Regions from separate parts of the Glutamicibacter bergerei genome, predicted to be linked through region 2. Evidence: predicted binding sites of a transcription regulator. Region 2 holds the regulator's gene; the other holds the start of a gene.
The links. Region 2 encodes LexA, which represses DNA repair genes until DNA is damaged. Its sites were predicted from a motif close to TCGAACANNTGTTCGA; they were not measured.
Positions count from the first base shown of each region.

Region 1: a site for LexA is predicted at 1,518-1,533, ahead of uvrA (excinuclease ABC subunit UvrA). Genes of this name have one in related genera too.

Region 1 covers NZ_CM137131.1:2,068,410-2,076,352, reverse strand. Annotated here, with positions in the region: gene ACX5K5_RS09590 (SDR family NAD(P)-dependent oxidoreductase) at 411-1,247, opposite strand; gene uvrA (excinuclease ABC subunit UvrA) at 1,547-4,417, shown strand; gene ACX5K5_RS09580 (HAD hydrolase-like protein) at 4,515-5,213, shown strand; gene ACX5K5_RS09575 (lysophospholipid acyltransferase family protein) at 5,213-5,884, shown strand; gene uvrC (excinuclease ABC subunit UvrC) at 5,887-7,824, shown strand; gene rapZ (RNase adapter RapZ) at 7,834-7,943, shown strand, end outside.
Region 2 covers NZ_CM137131.1:1,073,255-1,081,197, reverse strand. Annotated here, with positions in the region: gene ACX5K5_RS05030 (MFS transporter) at 1-298, opposite strand, end outside; gene ACX5K5_RS05025 (SseB family protein) at 320-1,201, opposite strand; gene priA (bifunctional 1-(5-phosphoribosyl)-5-((5-phosphoribosylamino)methylideneamino)imidazole-4-carboxamide isomerase/phosphoribosylanthranilate isomerase PriA) at 1,429-2,166, opposite strand; gene ACX5K5_RS05015 (CG2302 family histidine operon protein) at 2,189-2,341, opposite strand; gene hisH (imidazole glycerol phosphate synthase subunit HisH) at 2,342-2,977, opposite strand; gene hisB (imidazoleglycerol-phosphate dehydratase HisB) at 2,978-3,598, opposite strand; gene ACX5K5_RS05000 (histidinol-phosphate transaminase) at 3,624-4,730, opposite strand; gene ACX5K5_RS04995 (LysM peptidoglycan-binding domain-containing protein) at 4,805-5,158, opposite strand; gene lexA (transcriptional repressor LexA) at 5,414-6,130, shown strand; gene ACX5K5_RS04985 (glycoside hydrolase family 76 protein) at 6,219-7,337, opposite strand; gene ACX5K5_RS04980 (DUF222 domain-containing protein) at 7,427-7,943, opposite strand, start outside.

The DNA.
Region 1 (7,943 bases), 1.0 Mb from region 2:
GCGGGGTTGGCGATCGGCGTGCTATCTCGGTAGTGATGGGGCCTAGAAGGACTCTCGTTGTTCCTGGCCATGGACGCCGGCTTCGGTGTGGATTGCGCGCGGTTAGTTGTCGTCGAAGACGTAGTTCGAATTGCAGGGGAAAGAATCTGTTGATGTTCGCGGGAATGCACCCCACCAAGCCTGCACAAATTGTAGATTCGACCTAGGCGGCACGTCGATTTTGACCCGTTAGCTACCCTAAGGCGGCCGGCAGCGCTTGCTCGAGTGTTTTTAGTGCTTACTCCTGAATTCCTGAAGCGGAGTCAATAAGAGGCAAACGACGCGTAGCCGGTGTCAGCTCAGGCACCAAAGCGATCAACGGATGCGTCCGAGTTTTCCTAAGCCTCGCTCAGATCCGAAGGCAGAGCAATTCAAAGCAGTGAGTCCGAGGCGTTCCAGAGTTGTTCTGCAGTCTGCGAATTGTGCATTTCCGGATTGACCTTCGTCGCAATCCTGCGCGATTCGTAGTAGGCGCCGGGGAGGAAAGTTACTCCAGGGGTACCTTCGGCTAGCCAAACGAGCTGATCTGAACCCTGCGCGGGAGTGACGGTAAAGAGACGCTTGAGCGGGCCATGGTAGATGTACCGCATGAAGTGTGTGGTTTCGCTGGCGAAGCTGCTGGCAACGATACCCGGGTGGAAAGCCACGGCGGTGATGCCTCGTGTTCCGAATCGGTGCTGCAATTCCTGGGTGAAGAGGATATTGGCGAGTTTCGCGTTGCCGTAGGCCCGCTGCGGGGTGTAGCCATCCGCGTTTTGCAGGTCTTCGAGGTTAAGCCGTCCGAAGATCCGCGCAGCCACACTGGCTGTCTGGATAATCGTTGCGCCACCGGCGATGAGTGCCGGCATGAGCAAACGAGTCAGCAGGAATGGGGAAAGGTGATTGACTTGGAAAGTTTTCTCATAGCCAGCGGTGGTCAGGGCGCGCTCGCCCATGATGCCGCCCGCGTTGTTCGCCAGCACGTTGATCTCCGGGTACATCTGAAGAAGTTCTTCGGCGAGCCCTCGTACTTGGGCCAGGTCAGCGAAGTCCGCAACATAACAAGGGATACCGAGCTCTGCGGCGATCTTTCTGGTTTTGCTTTCCGAACGGCCGACGATGACCACTCGATGTCCACGGTCAACCAGCGTGCGTGCAGCGGCCGCGCCTATGCCGTCGCTGCCACCGGTGATGATGATGGTTTTGCTCAAGTTAAACTCATCCCTCATGGTCGACTCTGAAACTCGGCCTCCACTTCCGGAACGACCAGCAGGATCATCCTAACCGAAGAGCGGAGCGGCGGTCAGCGCCCTGCTCCGAGTTTGCGGGCTTGGTCGTCAACGGTTGTTCGCTGCCTTTGGTCAGGTCCTCATGGCATTGCTGCGCAGTGGAGCCGATGCCAGAAGTGCCATTGGGCCAGCACTCCGCTGAACCCGGAATACCGACGAATATCGCCCTTCGTGAAAGTCACCCCGATATGTGCCACATGCCATGTTTATTCGAAGTAGTTTTCGATTAGTATTACCTCGTGGCTATTACTGCAGAAAGCAAAAAACTCGATTTGTCCCGTCTGATCGTTAAGGGTGCGCGCGAGCATAACCTGAAGAACGTGGATGTGGATCTACCTCGTGACGCGATGATCGTCTTTACCGGCCTGTCCGGTTCGGGCAAATCATCACTGGCCTTTGACACGATTTTCGCCGAAGGACAGCGACGCTACGTGGAGTCCCTCTCCGCCTATGCGCGCATGTTCCTCGGGCAGGTCGACAAACCGGACGTAGACTTCATCGAAGGTCTTTCCCCGGCAGTGTCGATCGACCAGAAATCCACGAACCGCAATCCGCGTTCAACCGTTGGCACCATTACCGAGGTGTACGACTACATGCGCCTGCTCTGGGCCCGTGTAGGACACCCACACTGCCCTGAATGCGGTGAGCCAATTTCTAAGCAGACACCACAACAGATTGTTGACCAGCTGCTGGAAATGCCGGAGAAAACACGCTTCCAGGTGCTCGCGCCCGTGGTTCGTGCGCGCAAGGGAGAGTTCGTTGACCTGTTCGCTGAGCTATCCTCCAAGGGCTTTGCCCGCGCGCGAGTAGATGGCAAAACTATTCAGCTTTCAGACCCACCGAAGTTGGGCAAACAGATCAAGCACACCATCGAGGTAGTGGTTGATCGCCTAGCGATTAACGACACGGTGCAACAGCGCTTGACCGACTCGGTAGAAACCGCATTAAACCTTGCCGAAGGCCGTGTGCTGGTGGACTTCGTTGATCTTGAAGAAGATGATCCGAAGCGGGTACGTGCATTCTCCGAGAACCTCGCGTGCCCGAATGAGCACCCGTTGGCTATCGACGAGATTGAGCCGCGCACTTTCTCCTTTAACAACCCCTTCGGCGCATGTTCGGCCTGTAGCGGCATCGGCACCAAGCTTGAGGTTGACGAGCATCTGATCATCCCGGATCCAGAGCTTCCATTGACCGAGGGCGCCATTGCGCCGTGGTCCCTAGGTAAGGCGACTACCGAGTACTGGAACCGTCTGATTGAAGGTCTAGGTAAGGAGCTGGGGTTCACCATGGACACCGCCTGGCAAGACCTTCCGGCTGCCGCGCGCCAGGCAATCTTGCACGGCAAGGATCATAAGGTGGTCGTGCAGTACAAGAATCGCTTTGGCCGCGAACGTAAGTACTCCACCGGCTTCGAAGGTGTCATCTCCTATGTTCACCGTAAGCATCAGGAGACCGAGTCGGATCACGCTCGTGACCGTTATGAGCAGTACATGCGTCAGATCCACTGCCCGACCTGTGGTGGGGCGCGACTCAACCCGGCCTCACTGTCGGTGCTGATTGGTGGCAAGTCGATCGCCGCGGTGGCAGCAATGGACCTGCGTTCGGCCGCAGAATTCCTGACGAGTCTGGAACTGAGCGAGCGCGAGGCGCAGATCGCCAACCAGGTTCTGAAGGAAATCGGCGCCCGCATGAAGTTCTTGCTAGACGTGGGGTTGGAATACTTGACCCTTGAACGTGCAGCCGGCACCTTGTCCGGTGGTGAAGCTCAGCGTATTCGTCTAGCCACACAAATCGGTTCCGGGCTGGTGGGTGTCCTCTACGTTTTGGACGAGCCATCCATTGGATTGCACCAGCGTGATAATCGCCGGTTAATTGAAACTTTGTTGCACTTGCGTTCGCTGGGCAACACTCTCATCGTGGTTGAACATGATGAGGACACCATCGCCGAGGCCGACTGGATCGTTGACATTGGGCCGGGCGCCGGTGAACACGGTGGCGAGGTAGTGCACTCAGGCTCGCTGGAAGATCTGAAGAAAAACACCCGCTCCCTGACGGGTGACTACCTCTCGGGACGTAAGCAGATTGAGTTGCCGGCCAAGCGCCGAAAGATCGATAAAAAACGTGTACTGAAGCTGGTGGGCGCGAAAGAAAACAACCTGCAAGATGTCACGGTGGACTTCCCTCTGGGCGTGCTCACCGCCATTACCGGTGTCTCTGGTTCGGGTAAGTCGACTCTCGTTAACGACATCTTGTACAAGGTGCTGGCCAATAAGCTCAATGGCGCCAAGCAGGTTCCCGGCCGCCACACCCGTGTGGTGGGTCTGGACCAGCTGGACAAGGTTGTGCATGTTGACCAGTCGCCAATTGGCCGAACCCCGCGTTCAAACCCGGCCACTTACACCGGTGTGTTTGATAACATTCGTAAGCTTTTCGCAGAAACTAACGAAGCGAAGCTACGCGGTTACCAGCCTGGTCGGTTCTCCTTTAACGTCAAGGGCGGACGCTGTGAGTCATGCTCGGGTGACGGCACGCTAAAGATCGAAATGAACTTCCTTCCTGACGTGTACGTACCGTGCGAGGTCTGCCATGGAGCGCGCTACAACCGCGAAACCTTACAGGTGCTCTACAAGGGCAAGAACATTTCAGATGTGCTGAACATGCCGATTTCAGAGGGCGCCGAATTCTTCGCTGCCTTCACCCCGATCGCCCGCCACCTGCGCACCCTAGTCGACGTGGGGCTTGGTTATGTGCGTCTGGGGCAGCCGGCCACCACGCTGTCCGGTGGTGAAGCGCAGCGCGTGAAGCTTGCCGCAGAACTGCAGAAACGCTCTAATGGTCGCTCCATTTACGTGTTGGACGAGCCGACCACTGGGTTGCACTTCGAAGACATCCGTAAGCTGCTCAAGGTTCTGCAAGGATTGGTCGACAAGGGTAATACGGTGTTGACCATTGAACACAACCTTGATGTCATCAAGTCCGCTGACTGGGTGATCGACTTGGGTCCTGAAGGCGGTTCCGGCGGTGGCACCATTCTGGCGACCGGTAGCCCGGAGCAAGTGGCGAAGGTTGCCGCTTCACATACTGGAAAGTTCCTTTCCGAAGTTCTCTAGTTCAACAATTCACTACTGAAGCGGACCCACTGAATATGCGATTTCAGTTATGGATTGCTTACGTGAGTCCGCTTCATGGGAAGATGTCTAGGTGAATATGTCGGTAACAAGTGTGCTCTTTGATCTGGACGGGACTCTCGTGGACCCGGCAGGTTCCATAACATCCGGAATTCGTCATGCCCTAGTGGCCAATGGCGTCACCGATCCGGGGGAGGAAGCTGTCGAAGCGTTAGTGGGTCCACCCCTGCAAATCGGGTTGCGCACTCTGGACGGTGTCACCGATGGGAATATCGACCAGATCATCGCCGATTACCGGGCCCGATACGCCAAAGTTGGCATGGCAGCGTCCCGGGTTTATCCGGGTATTCGCGAACTTTTGAAAGCTCTGCGAGAAGCCGGGATCTATGTGGCGGTCACTACCGCCAAGCCAGAACCTATCGCGCGAGAGCTGATTAGCAAGCAGAACCTCGGCCCGTCGCTAGATGCAATCTTTGGCAACGCATCAGAGCACGGTTCCATGGGATCGAGCAAAACCCATATTGTCCACGCCGCGCTCACCGCAGGTAAGCTGGACCCGGCGCGCTGCGTGGTTGTGGGGGATCGGTACTACGATCTCGACGCCGCTCGTGAAAATTCGGTTGCCTCTATTGGTGTCAGCTGGGGTTTCGCGCTTGAAAACGAATTAGACGTGGCCGACCACCAGGTAGCTACCGTGCAAGAACTTGCGGTGCTACTGCTTGGTGAAGAACGTGCGGCACGGTTTGAAGGACAATTGATGCAGGAGGGCCAGAAGTAATGAGTCTTTACACTATGACCCGCTCATCTATTCGCGGGATGCTGCACACCCTGTGCCGCCCGGAAATCACCGGCCTGCATAACGTGCCCAAGGAAGGCGGCTTCATCGTCGCCTCAAATCACCTCTCTTTTCTGGACTCGATTATCGTCCAGGCACTCACCCCACGAGATGTCGCTTTTTTTGCGAAGGCGGAGTATTTCACCACGCCGGGTCTTAAAGGCAAAGCCATGAAGACCTTCTTCGAGTCTGTAGGTTCTATCCCTGTGCAGCGTGGTGAGCAGGCAGCTTCCGTGGCAGCCTTGGACTCGTTAGTTGAGATCGTTGAAAGCGGAAGCGGAATCGGTATTTATCCAGAAGGTACGCGTTCCCGTGACGGGAAGCTGTACCGAGGCCGTACTGGCGTGGGATGGTTGGCGCTGACCACAGGTGTTCCTGTGATCCCCGTGGGATTGATCGGCACAGAAAAGCTTCAGCCTGCGGGTGCGAAGGGGATTCGCCCCACCAAATTCTCCATTCATTACGGCGAACCGTTGTACTTCGAGCAGTTGGGACGTAAACACCCGCTGCCGGAGCGTCGTCGTGCCACCGACAGGATTGTCGACGCAATTGCCGAACTAAGCGGACAGGAACGCGTCGACTCGTACAACCAGCTGCCACCGGACGCGAAGTAGTTATGGCAGATCCAGCCACTTACCGTCCCCAATCATCGGATATCCCCACTAAACCCGGTGTCTATCGTTTCCGCGACGAGCACGGTCGGGTAATTTATGTCGGCAAAGCCCGTGTGTTACGCAACCGGTTGGCCTCCTACTTCGTTAACCCACAGCGGCTAACGGCTAAAACTCGTGCGATGGTATTCACCGCGGCGAGTGTTGAATGGACCACCGTAGGCTCGGAGCTTGAAGCACTGCAGCTGGAATACACCTGGATCAAGGAATACACCCCACGCTTTAACATCGTCTTCCGAGACGACAAAACCTACCCGTACCTGGCAATAACGATGAATGAGAAGTTCCCTCGTGCCTTGGTGATGCGGGGAGACAAACGTAAGGGCGTCAAATACTTTGGCCCGTTTTACCCAGCCAAAGCAATTCGCGAAACGCTCGACACTCTTTTGCGTGTATTCCCGGTCCGCACCTGCGCACCGGGCGTTTTTAAACGCGCCGAAGCGTCGGGCCGCCCTTGCCTGCTGGGCTATATCGACAAGTGCTCCGCGCCCTGTGTGGGTCGTATCAGTCCCGAGGAACACCGGGAACTAGCAGATGACCTTTGCACTTTTATGGGTGGTGAAGCAGGGAAATTCACGCGCCAACTCACCAGTCAAATGCAAGAGGCAGTGGGTAAGCTCGAGTACGAAAAGGCCGCGCGCTACCGTGATGACATTGCTGCGTTGAATAAGGTCTTCGAACGTAATGCCGTGGTTCTTGCCGAGAATACCGAGGCTGATGTTTTCGGTATTCATGCAGATGAACTCGAAGCTGCCGTGCAGGTCTTCCACGTACGAGACGGCAGAATTCGTTCACAACGCGGCTGGGTCGTGGAAAAGGTTGCGGACCTAACCGACGCCGAATTTGTGGAGCAATTACTCACTCAGGTTTATGCCGATCATGCGGACCGGATCCCACGCGAGGTACTGGTCCCTACCTTGCCTGACGATATTGAAGACGTAACAACCTGGCTGACCGAACTGCGTGGATCCAATGTTTCACTGCGGGTCGCACAGCGCGGTGACAAAGCGGCACTGGCCTCGACCGTGGTTGAAAACGCCGAACAAGCATTACGTCTGCACAAGTCCAGACGCGCCGGAGATATTTCGACTCGTTCGGCCGCAATGCAAGAACTCCAGGAAGCCCTGGGTGCGGAAACTGCGCTCTTACGTATCGAATGTTACGACGCTTCGCATACGCAGGGAACCAACGTAGTCGCCTCGATGGTGGTCTTTGAAGACGGGCTGCCGAAGAAGAGCGAGTATCGAAAATTCTCTATCACCGGCGACGCGGCGAGAGATGATACGGCCAGCATGTATGACGTCATCTACCGTCGTTTCAACAGATATCTGAAAGAAAAACTTGACCCGGATACGTTTAGTACCGGGGAAGTTGAGGCTGGAACGACCGAGAAGAGAAAATTCGCTTACCCCCCGTCGTTAGTGATTGTTGACGGTGGTCCGCCACAGGTAGCGGCCGCTCAGAAAGCCCTAGATGACTTGGGTATTGATGATATTCCGGTGGTCGGTCTAGCGAAACGTCTCGAAGAGCTCTGGTTGCCTGAAGATCCGTTCCCGGTGATTCTGCCTCGTGCTTCAGCAGCTCTATATCTAGTACAGCGACTGCGCGACGAAGCGCACCGTTTCGCCATTACGTTCCACCGGGCGAAGCGTTCTAAGTCGATGATTTCTTCGGATTTGGACGCTATTAACGGTTTGGGCAAGTCCAAACAGGAAGCGTTGCGTAAACATTTCGGGTCCATGAAAAAGATCCGTACTGCGACGCTGGAACAACTTATGGAAGTCCCCGGAGTCGGGGAAAAACTTGCGACTTCCATCAAGGAATCCTTAGAAGATACTTCACGTGCGGGTGTGAACATGACTACCGGTGAAATTGTCGACTAGCCTTGAGTTATGACCACCGAGTATGAAGCTGTAAAACCTCCGGAATCCGAGCTCGTGATCGTCACGGGCATGTCTGGCGCGGGACGAACCACTGTTGCCCATGCGCTAGAAGACCTTGG
Region 2 (7,943 bases):
CCAGTGCAACGTGGGGCACCGTGCACCAGACGAGGGTTTCGACAAAAATTGACGGGATCAGCGCCCGGCGTAGACCCCACGCATCAACGCGGGCCCCACGCCACGGTGCGCCAATTGCGATACCCAAGGTCATAAGTGCGGTGACCAGACCGGCAGATACCCAACTCTGATCGAGGTTTGTGACCAGATGCAAAAGCAAGAGCATGCTCAGCGCCGAATGCGGAAGTCGGGCAATCATTCCGATGACCAGTAGCGAGGAGATCTGCGGTTGCCGCAGAATCTGCCAATACCGTTTCATACCCGGGCTTTTCCTTCTCTATTAGTTGGGTGCGCTGTGCAAGCTCACTTCGATCGAATCTACCGCTTCGGCGAATTCTGGGTTTTGGGCTAGTAGCCCATGAATGTTTTGGGTGATGTGCCGGGCTTCGGCCTCCGGAGTGCCGGCGGCAAACACGAACTGCAAATTCAGCTCCGGCCCGGCTCCCCCACCTAGAACTGGGGCGCCTAGCTGGTCACGCGAACCGACTCCGCGGCCCGGAGCAAGCTTCACCGTCCGTAATTTCTGGTGTCCGGTGGTAGCTTCTTCGACCAGCTTGGCCACCTGCTCATTCAAATAACTCGGGGTCCAGTCAACCTGTTTAGCCAGCGTCCACATCCCCGGGCGGCGCAGCACAAAGGTGAAGTCGCTGCCTGGATCGAGCACTAATAGCTGGGCTTCCTCGCTGACCGCGGACAGGGCCGCGCGCGGGGCATACACCGCAACCGGTCGGGCCTGATCGTGCCATGCTTGCAGGCGTTCAACGGTAGTGAACACTGGTAAGGCCATGCGGCCATCGGGTGCCTTAATTTTCACCAAGGCCATATCCGCTTCCTTGTCGGCGGCGAAACCGTGCTCGGTCATCGCTTCCTCACCCAGTTGCGCGACCACAGCTACGAAGATCCGCGCCTGGGAAAGCGCGCGATGGACCCCCGCTTCATCTCCGGTGCCAGCACGCAGTTCGGCCAGAGCTTGGACCACTCCAGCGTCGGCAGATCCATCGTCCTTATCAAATTTGTGCAGGGGGTTTTCTTCGCCACTTAGATCGCGACCATCCCAGCTTTGGCCCGCAGAGTCAGCGTGATTCCCGGCCTGCGCCAAGGCCGCTGCAATGTGGCCTGGCAGGTGTCGGGCGGGTTCTGATTCTGGGTGCAAAGCGCTCATAAAACAATGCTATCTGGCGCGCGCAAATAGAAAAGACCTCAATGCTCCCTCCGCCCATGAGGTTGGCCACCCAATGAGTTTTGCGACAACGATAAATTCGCGTTCCCTCAGCGTCGATGGCGTGCACGGTTCCCGGCTTTGCCACGCGCCCTGTGACACGATGGCGAATTAAAAGCAGGACCCGAGGTAGCACAGGCGCTGCCTCGGGTCCTGCAGATATCGTGTGGTTAGTGGCGGCCGGCCACGTCTAGTGCTTGCGCAAGAGTGAACTGACCTGCGTACAGGGCCTTGCCCATGATCGCTCCTTCGATTCCCTCGGAGACCAATTCGCGCAGTACGCGCAGGTCTTCGAGCGAGGAGATACCACCGGAGGCAATGACCGGTTTGCTGGTCTTCGCGCAGATTTCACGCAGTAGCTCAACGTTCGGGCCACGAAGTGTTCCGTCTTTGGTCACGTCGGTGACCACGTAGCGGGCACAGCCGGCATCTTCCAAACGGGCGAGCACGTCCCACAGATCGCCCCCGTCCTTAGTCCAGCCGTGGCCAGATAGGGTGGTTCCGCGAACGTCCATGCCAACGGCGATTTTGTCACCGAAGCGTTCGATGGCCCGAGCGGTCCATGCTGGATTTTCCAGTGCGGCCGTGCCCAGGTTTACGCGGGTCGCCCCAAATTCTAGGGCGCGTTCCAACGATGCATCGTCGCGGATGCCACCGGAAAGCTCCACCTTGATGTTCAGTTCTTGCGCGATGCGCTGGACCACATCGGTGTTGTTACCACGGCCGAATGCTGCATCGAGGTCCACTAGGTGCAGCCATTGGGCGCCTTCACGCTGCCAAGACAAGGCAGCTTCCAGTGGGTCGCCGTATCCGGTTTCCGATCCGGCTTCGCCCTGGACCAGGCGCACTGCCTGACCGTCGGCGATATCTACCGCCGGAAGCAGTTCAAGAATAGGTAGCTCGCTCATAATTTCCTTCTATCACTAATGTCTAGAGTGTCTGGACCCAACCGGCGACGATTGCCGCGGCGGCTAAGGCCCATAATGCGATGATCCAGGACAGGTGTGCCTTCTGGCGTTGCAGCGAAATCGCGCCACCAGCCAAAAAGGCTCCGAGGGCCATCAGGAGAATTGCCCAAATCATTTAGAGCGTCTCCAACCAGTTACGCAGCAACTTTGCGCCCGCGTCGCCGGATTTCTCCGGGTGGAACTGCACTGCCGAAAGTGGACCATTTTCCACCGCTGCAACAAAGTCGGTTCCGTGAGTAGACCAGGTCACCTGTGGCGGGGTCATCGCCGGTTGAGTGACATCAAATTCCCACTTTTGCACCGCGTAGGAGTGCACAAAATAGAACCGTTCATTCTCGATGCCGGCAAAAAGCTTCGAATTTTCTGGTGGGCGCACGGTATTCCAACCCATATGCGGGATGACCTCGGCCTGTAAACGTTCGACGACACCGGGCCATTCGCCGATCCCTTCGGTTTCCACCCCGTGTTCAACACCCTGCTCGAAGAACACCTGGTGTCCTACGCAGATGCCAAGCACTGGTTTGCCGCCTGCAATGCGTCGGCCAATCCATCGCAGTGCGCCGGTTTTGGCTAGTTGCTCCATTACCGATGCGTAAGCTCCCACGCCGGGAACGACCAGGCCGTCGGCGTCGAGGATGGCTTTAGCATCGGCGGTTAGCTCAACTTCTGCTCCCGCAGCTTCCAACGCGCGCACTGCCGATCGGACATTTCCGGAACCGTAGTCGAGGACAACTACTTTCTTCTTCGCCACTTACAGGGCACCCTTCGTGGATGGGATTTTGTCACCCATGCGCGCGTCTGGCTCGACGGCTTCACGCAAGGCGCGGGCGAAGGACTTGAACTGTGCTTCGACGATGTGGTGCGGGTCGCGGCCCGAAAGCACCTCGATGTGCGCGCAAATCTGTGCGTGGAAGGTGATCGCCTCAAATACGTGGCGCGTCATCGAACCGGTGAAGTGTCCGCCGATCAGGTGGTATTCCTGACCTGCTGGCTCGCCACCGTGCACCAGGTATGGACGGCCTGACACGTCGACCACCGAACGGGCCAGCGCCTCGTCCAGTGGTGCGTAGGAGGTGCCAAAGCGGCGAATGCCTGCCTTGTTACCCAAGGCAACACGAAGTACCTCGCCGATGGTGATTGCCACGTCTTCAACCGTGTGGTGCACGTCGATGTGGATGTCACCGGTGGCACGCACCGTCAAATCGATCAGCGAATGTTTGGATAGGGCGGTGAGCATATGGTCGTAGAACGGCACGGACGTGCTGATCTCCGAGGTTCCGGTCCCATCCAGGTCCAGCTCGACAAAAACTGATGATTCGCTGGTCACGCGTTCCATACGGGCGCGACGAGCGCCAATCAATTCGGCAGACATGTCTTCCTTCGCTTGTGTGTAAGTGCTATTTCTGTGCGCCCAGCAACGTGGCTAGGTGCTCTAAGAAGGCGGTGGTTTCGGATTCGGTTCCGGCGGTAACGCGCAACGTACCTTTGATTCCATTGTCGCGGACGATGATGCCGGCATCCAGCAAACCCTGCCAGATAGTGTGTGGATCTTCCAACCCGCCGAAGAAGACAAAATTCGAATCCGAGACCGATGGCTTCAGGCCGAGCTCAGTCAACCTCGTGACGATTCGATCGCGCTGCGTCTTGATCTCTTCAACTTGGGCCAGCAACAGGTCGATGTTCTTCAACGCAGCGATGGCAGTCGCTTGGGTCACCGCAGACAGGTGGTAGGGCAAACGCACTAGACGAATCGCGTCGGTTACTTCGGGAGCTGCGGCTAGGTACCCTACTCGGGCTCCGGCCAGCCCGAAGGCCTTGGACATCGTGCGCGAGATGATCAGCCGCTGACGGCCGTCAAGTAAGGTAAGCGCCGATTTGGTGTTTGCCAACGAAAATTCCGCGTAGGCTTCATCGACCACCACGATGGCCTTGGTTTCACTGGCTGCCTCGTAGACCGCTTGGATGACGTCTAGCCCCAGCGCCGTGCCGGTGGGATTGTTTGGGGAGCACAAGAAGATCACATTTGGCCGGTGGGTACGCACCTGTGCAGCGGCGGATTCGGCACTGAGTGTGAAGTCCTCGGCGCGGGTGCCAGCGATAAATTGAGTATCGGTGCCGCTGGCTAACAACGGGTACATCGAATACGTGGGGACAAAGCTCAGCAGGCTGCGTCCCGGCCCACCGAAGGCTTGCAGAATTTGCTGGAGAATTTCGTTAGAGCCGTTGGCCGCCCAGATGTTCTCGCGATCCAGGTTGTGTCCCAGGTAGTCGGCGAGCAGTTCACGCAGTTCGGTAAATTCACGATCTGGGTAGCGGTTGAGGGTAGTGGCCGCCTTGGCGACTTCTTGGGCAATGGCGTCGACTACGCTTGTTGGCAGCGGATGCGTGTTCTCGTTGACGTTCAGCTGAATGGGAACGTCGATTTGCGGCGCACCATATGGGGAAAGCCCGCGGAGGTTCTCACGCAAAGGCAGCTGACTCAGAAGTTCACTACGGTCATTCACGCATTAATTCTAATGGTGAGTTGCTCTGCGTGGTGAATCCACGACAAGAGCAGGTAACAATGGTGAGCTAATACCTAGTTCGCGAGTACCGGAATGTTGATGGTGTCCCCCGCGTAAAGCATGCCGGTATCGATCGCGTTCAACTCTTCGATATGGTTCATTGCCGCGTTAACCTCATAGCCCTGCGCATACTCACTAGCCAGACTCCATAGTGTGTCCCCTGGAATGACCGTGACTTCTACGGTTTCCAGACCGGCGGGGAGGTCGGTAGATGCGTTGGCGCTGGAGGTGAGCATCGTGAAGAAGAACGCCGCGGCGATCGTCAACAAGAAGACTGGGATGCCCACTAGGACAGCCCACCCACGACGATTGATGCGGATCTTCAGCGGCGCTTTGTCTTGCTGCGGTACGAGTGCGAGCGTAGTCATGACATTTCTCCTCAACGATTTTAATGATGCGAACTGATATTCGCATACAGACTTCGAACACTTGTTCGATACTAGTACATCTTTTCTAACAGACTCTGATCGAACTTGTCCAGACTCTTTCGAACAAATCTTTGAAAGAAGCGACAAGATCAACTAAGATTTCGAAGTAGAAGATCAGTAAGTACATCACAACATTGGGCACCGACAGTTTGAAGGTTAGAACTGAGGACCGAATGCAAGGGAAGGCAAAACCACATGTCAGCATCACAGCGCACTCCCCGGTCAAATGCCCGATCGCTGACCATACGTCAGAAAAAAATCCTCGAAACCATTCAACGCTCGATCGGCAGAAACGGTTACCCGCCATCGATGCGTGAGATTGGCGACTCTGTAGGACTTAAGAGCTTGTCCAGCGTGACCCACCAACTCGGGCAGCTGGAAAAACTTGGGTACATCCGCCGAGACCCCCGCCGCCCGCGCGCCATGGAAATCCTGCTCCCCTTGCAGCTGGCTGAAGATGGCGACTCAACTGAGGAAACCTCGGCCACACCGGAGCCGGTAGAAGATGCCAAGGTGATCGAGCTAAGCACCTCAGCCGACACCACCATGGTGCCTCTGGTCGGACGGATCGCCGCCGGCGGGCCAATTTTGGCCGAACAAACCGTCGAAGATGTATTCTCGCTACCGCGTCAGTTGGTGGGACACGGCGAATTATTCATGCTCAAGGTCTCTGGTGATTCAATGGTGGACGCCGCAATTTGCGACGGCGACTGGGTGGTTGTTCGTCGCCAACAGACCGCCGAAAACGGCGATATCGTTGCAGCACTGCTCGACGAGGAAGCCACTGTGAAGACCTTCCGGCAGCGCGATGGGCACACCTGGTTGCTTCCACAGAACTCCCGTTACGAACCGATTCTTGGTGATGCAGCGACCGTAATGGGCCGCGTCGTTTCGGTCATGCGCTCGCTCTAATCCGAGAATGTTGAAACGTTTTTAAAGTAGTCAGCCACCGTCCATGCACCGATTAGAAGTGCGTGGACGGTGGTTTTTTCATGCCTACCTAGTCGCGCTGCGCACCGGTACGGCACACGCGTTGAGCCGCTTGCAGGATCGTCCAACGTTGGATCGCCGCCGAAAGCTGCGTCTCAGTCCTGTCGGCAAGCTGCGCTGCCGTGAGGCAAATAAGCCGCGCAGCAGTACGCTGGCTCGCTGCGGGAAGCCGCGGGTCAAGCGCGGCTAGAGCAAGGTAGCGACAGAGAATTCCGGTGAACAGATCCCCGTCGCCACCGGTGTCCAGGCGTAACCCGGTGCCATGATCATCGTTGGACAGCTGCACGTTGATCGACTCAATAAGTGATCGTGCCTGAGCTAGATGTTCGGCGCTCCCGCTGGCCAATAGCGCGCCGAGCACCGTGCCTTGATTGTAGGTATAAATTGCGTGTTCAAGCTGCGGGCCGCTGGCAGTTAGCCGGATGCCGTCAAGGTAGAGTCCGGTGCGTTCATCGTGCAGATTGTGGCGCATCCAGTCCAATAGATGCTTACTGCTCTGAACATCGTTAATCCGTGCAAAGTACAAGGCTGCCGGACCGTTGGAAGGGGTGTTTTTGAAGTCCCGTTTACGTGACCAGTAAAGCCCGCCACCTAGTTTGTCGTCTTGGCCGAGTACCATCTGGCGGCCCAACGCCCGCATTGCGAGGGTGGACAACAGTGCAGGGCGCGCCGAAAGTTGCAGACTCAGCTCGTTCAGCCGGGTCGCTGCGAGAAGTAACCAGGCCATATCGTCGTAGAAGTAATTGGGGAAGCATGCGAAGTTGCGGATGAGGACGCCACGCAGCAACTGTTTAGCGCGCTTCCAGTTCGCACGTGCCTTGCTGCGGTCCCCCGCCTGCAACGCGCTGAACGCCGCATCAATGATCGCATCCAGATAGTGTGCCTGCCACCAATAATGCCATTCGGACCAGGGGCGTGCGCCTGCCTTAGGTAGCGGTTGATCAGGCAGTGCGCGCAACGCGCCGATCCAGGTACCGGGTATCCCCATCAGCCGATGCCCAAAACGTTCATGTATGTCGGCTTCGGCTGACAGGGCCAGACGGTGCCAGTGTTCGGCATCGGTAATATCGTGCGCAGCTGATGGCGAGTCTGCGTGAGGATCGTGCATTGGATCATGCGCTGTGCTCATGGACCGCTCCCAGCTGTCGAAATTCCGTGGCTGGGTACCAGCGTAGTCCGAATTCACCGATGCATTGAGCACTGTTTAGGCGCAGCCGATTAGGCGGCGAGCACCTCGGCGGCCGAGAACCAGTGGGTGTTGCGTCGAGGTTGTTGATCGGGGTCCAAAAATTTGGGCAGTAGCACCGCCGGGGGTTTGCCGTCGGCGACGATCAGGGTAAATAGTCCTGCGTGCCGGGCATGATGGTGCATTGGGCAAAGCAGTGCCCCGCGGTCCACCCGTGTTTCTCCGCCTTCCTCCCACGGATCCACGTGATCCGCTTCGCAACGGCTGGCTGGCATATGGCAGCCCGGGTAGATACAGCCGCGGTCTCGTGCGGCCAACGCACGTTTCATATGGGGTGGGAAGAGCCGTTTGGATCGACCGATATCTAGCGGTTGACTCTTACCGTTGAGTACCGCGGGGTAGATTCCGGCGTTGCACATGAGGGTGCGGGCCGCGGCAGCGGTGAGCGGCAGACCGTTCTCGGTGGTGGCAAAACTTTGCGCACCGGCAAGCATTTTTTCGTAGTTCAGGTGCACGATGACTTGTGGAGCGACCAATGCCGCGCCGGAA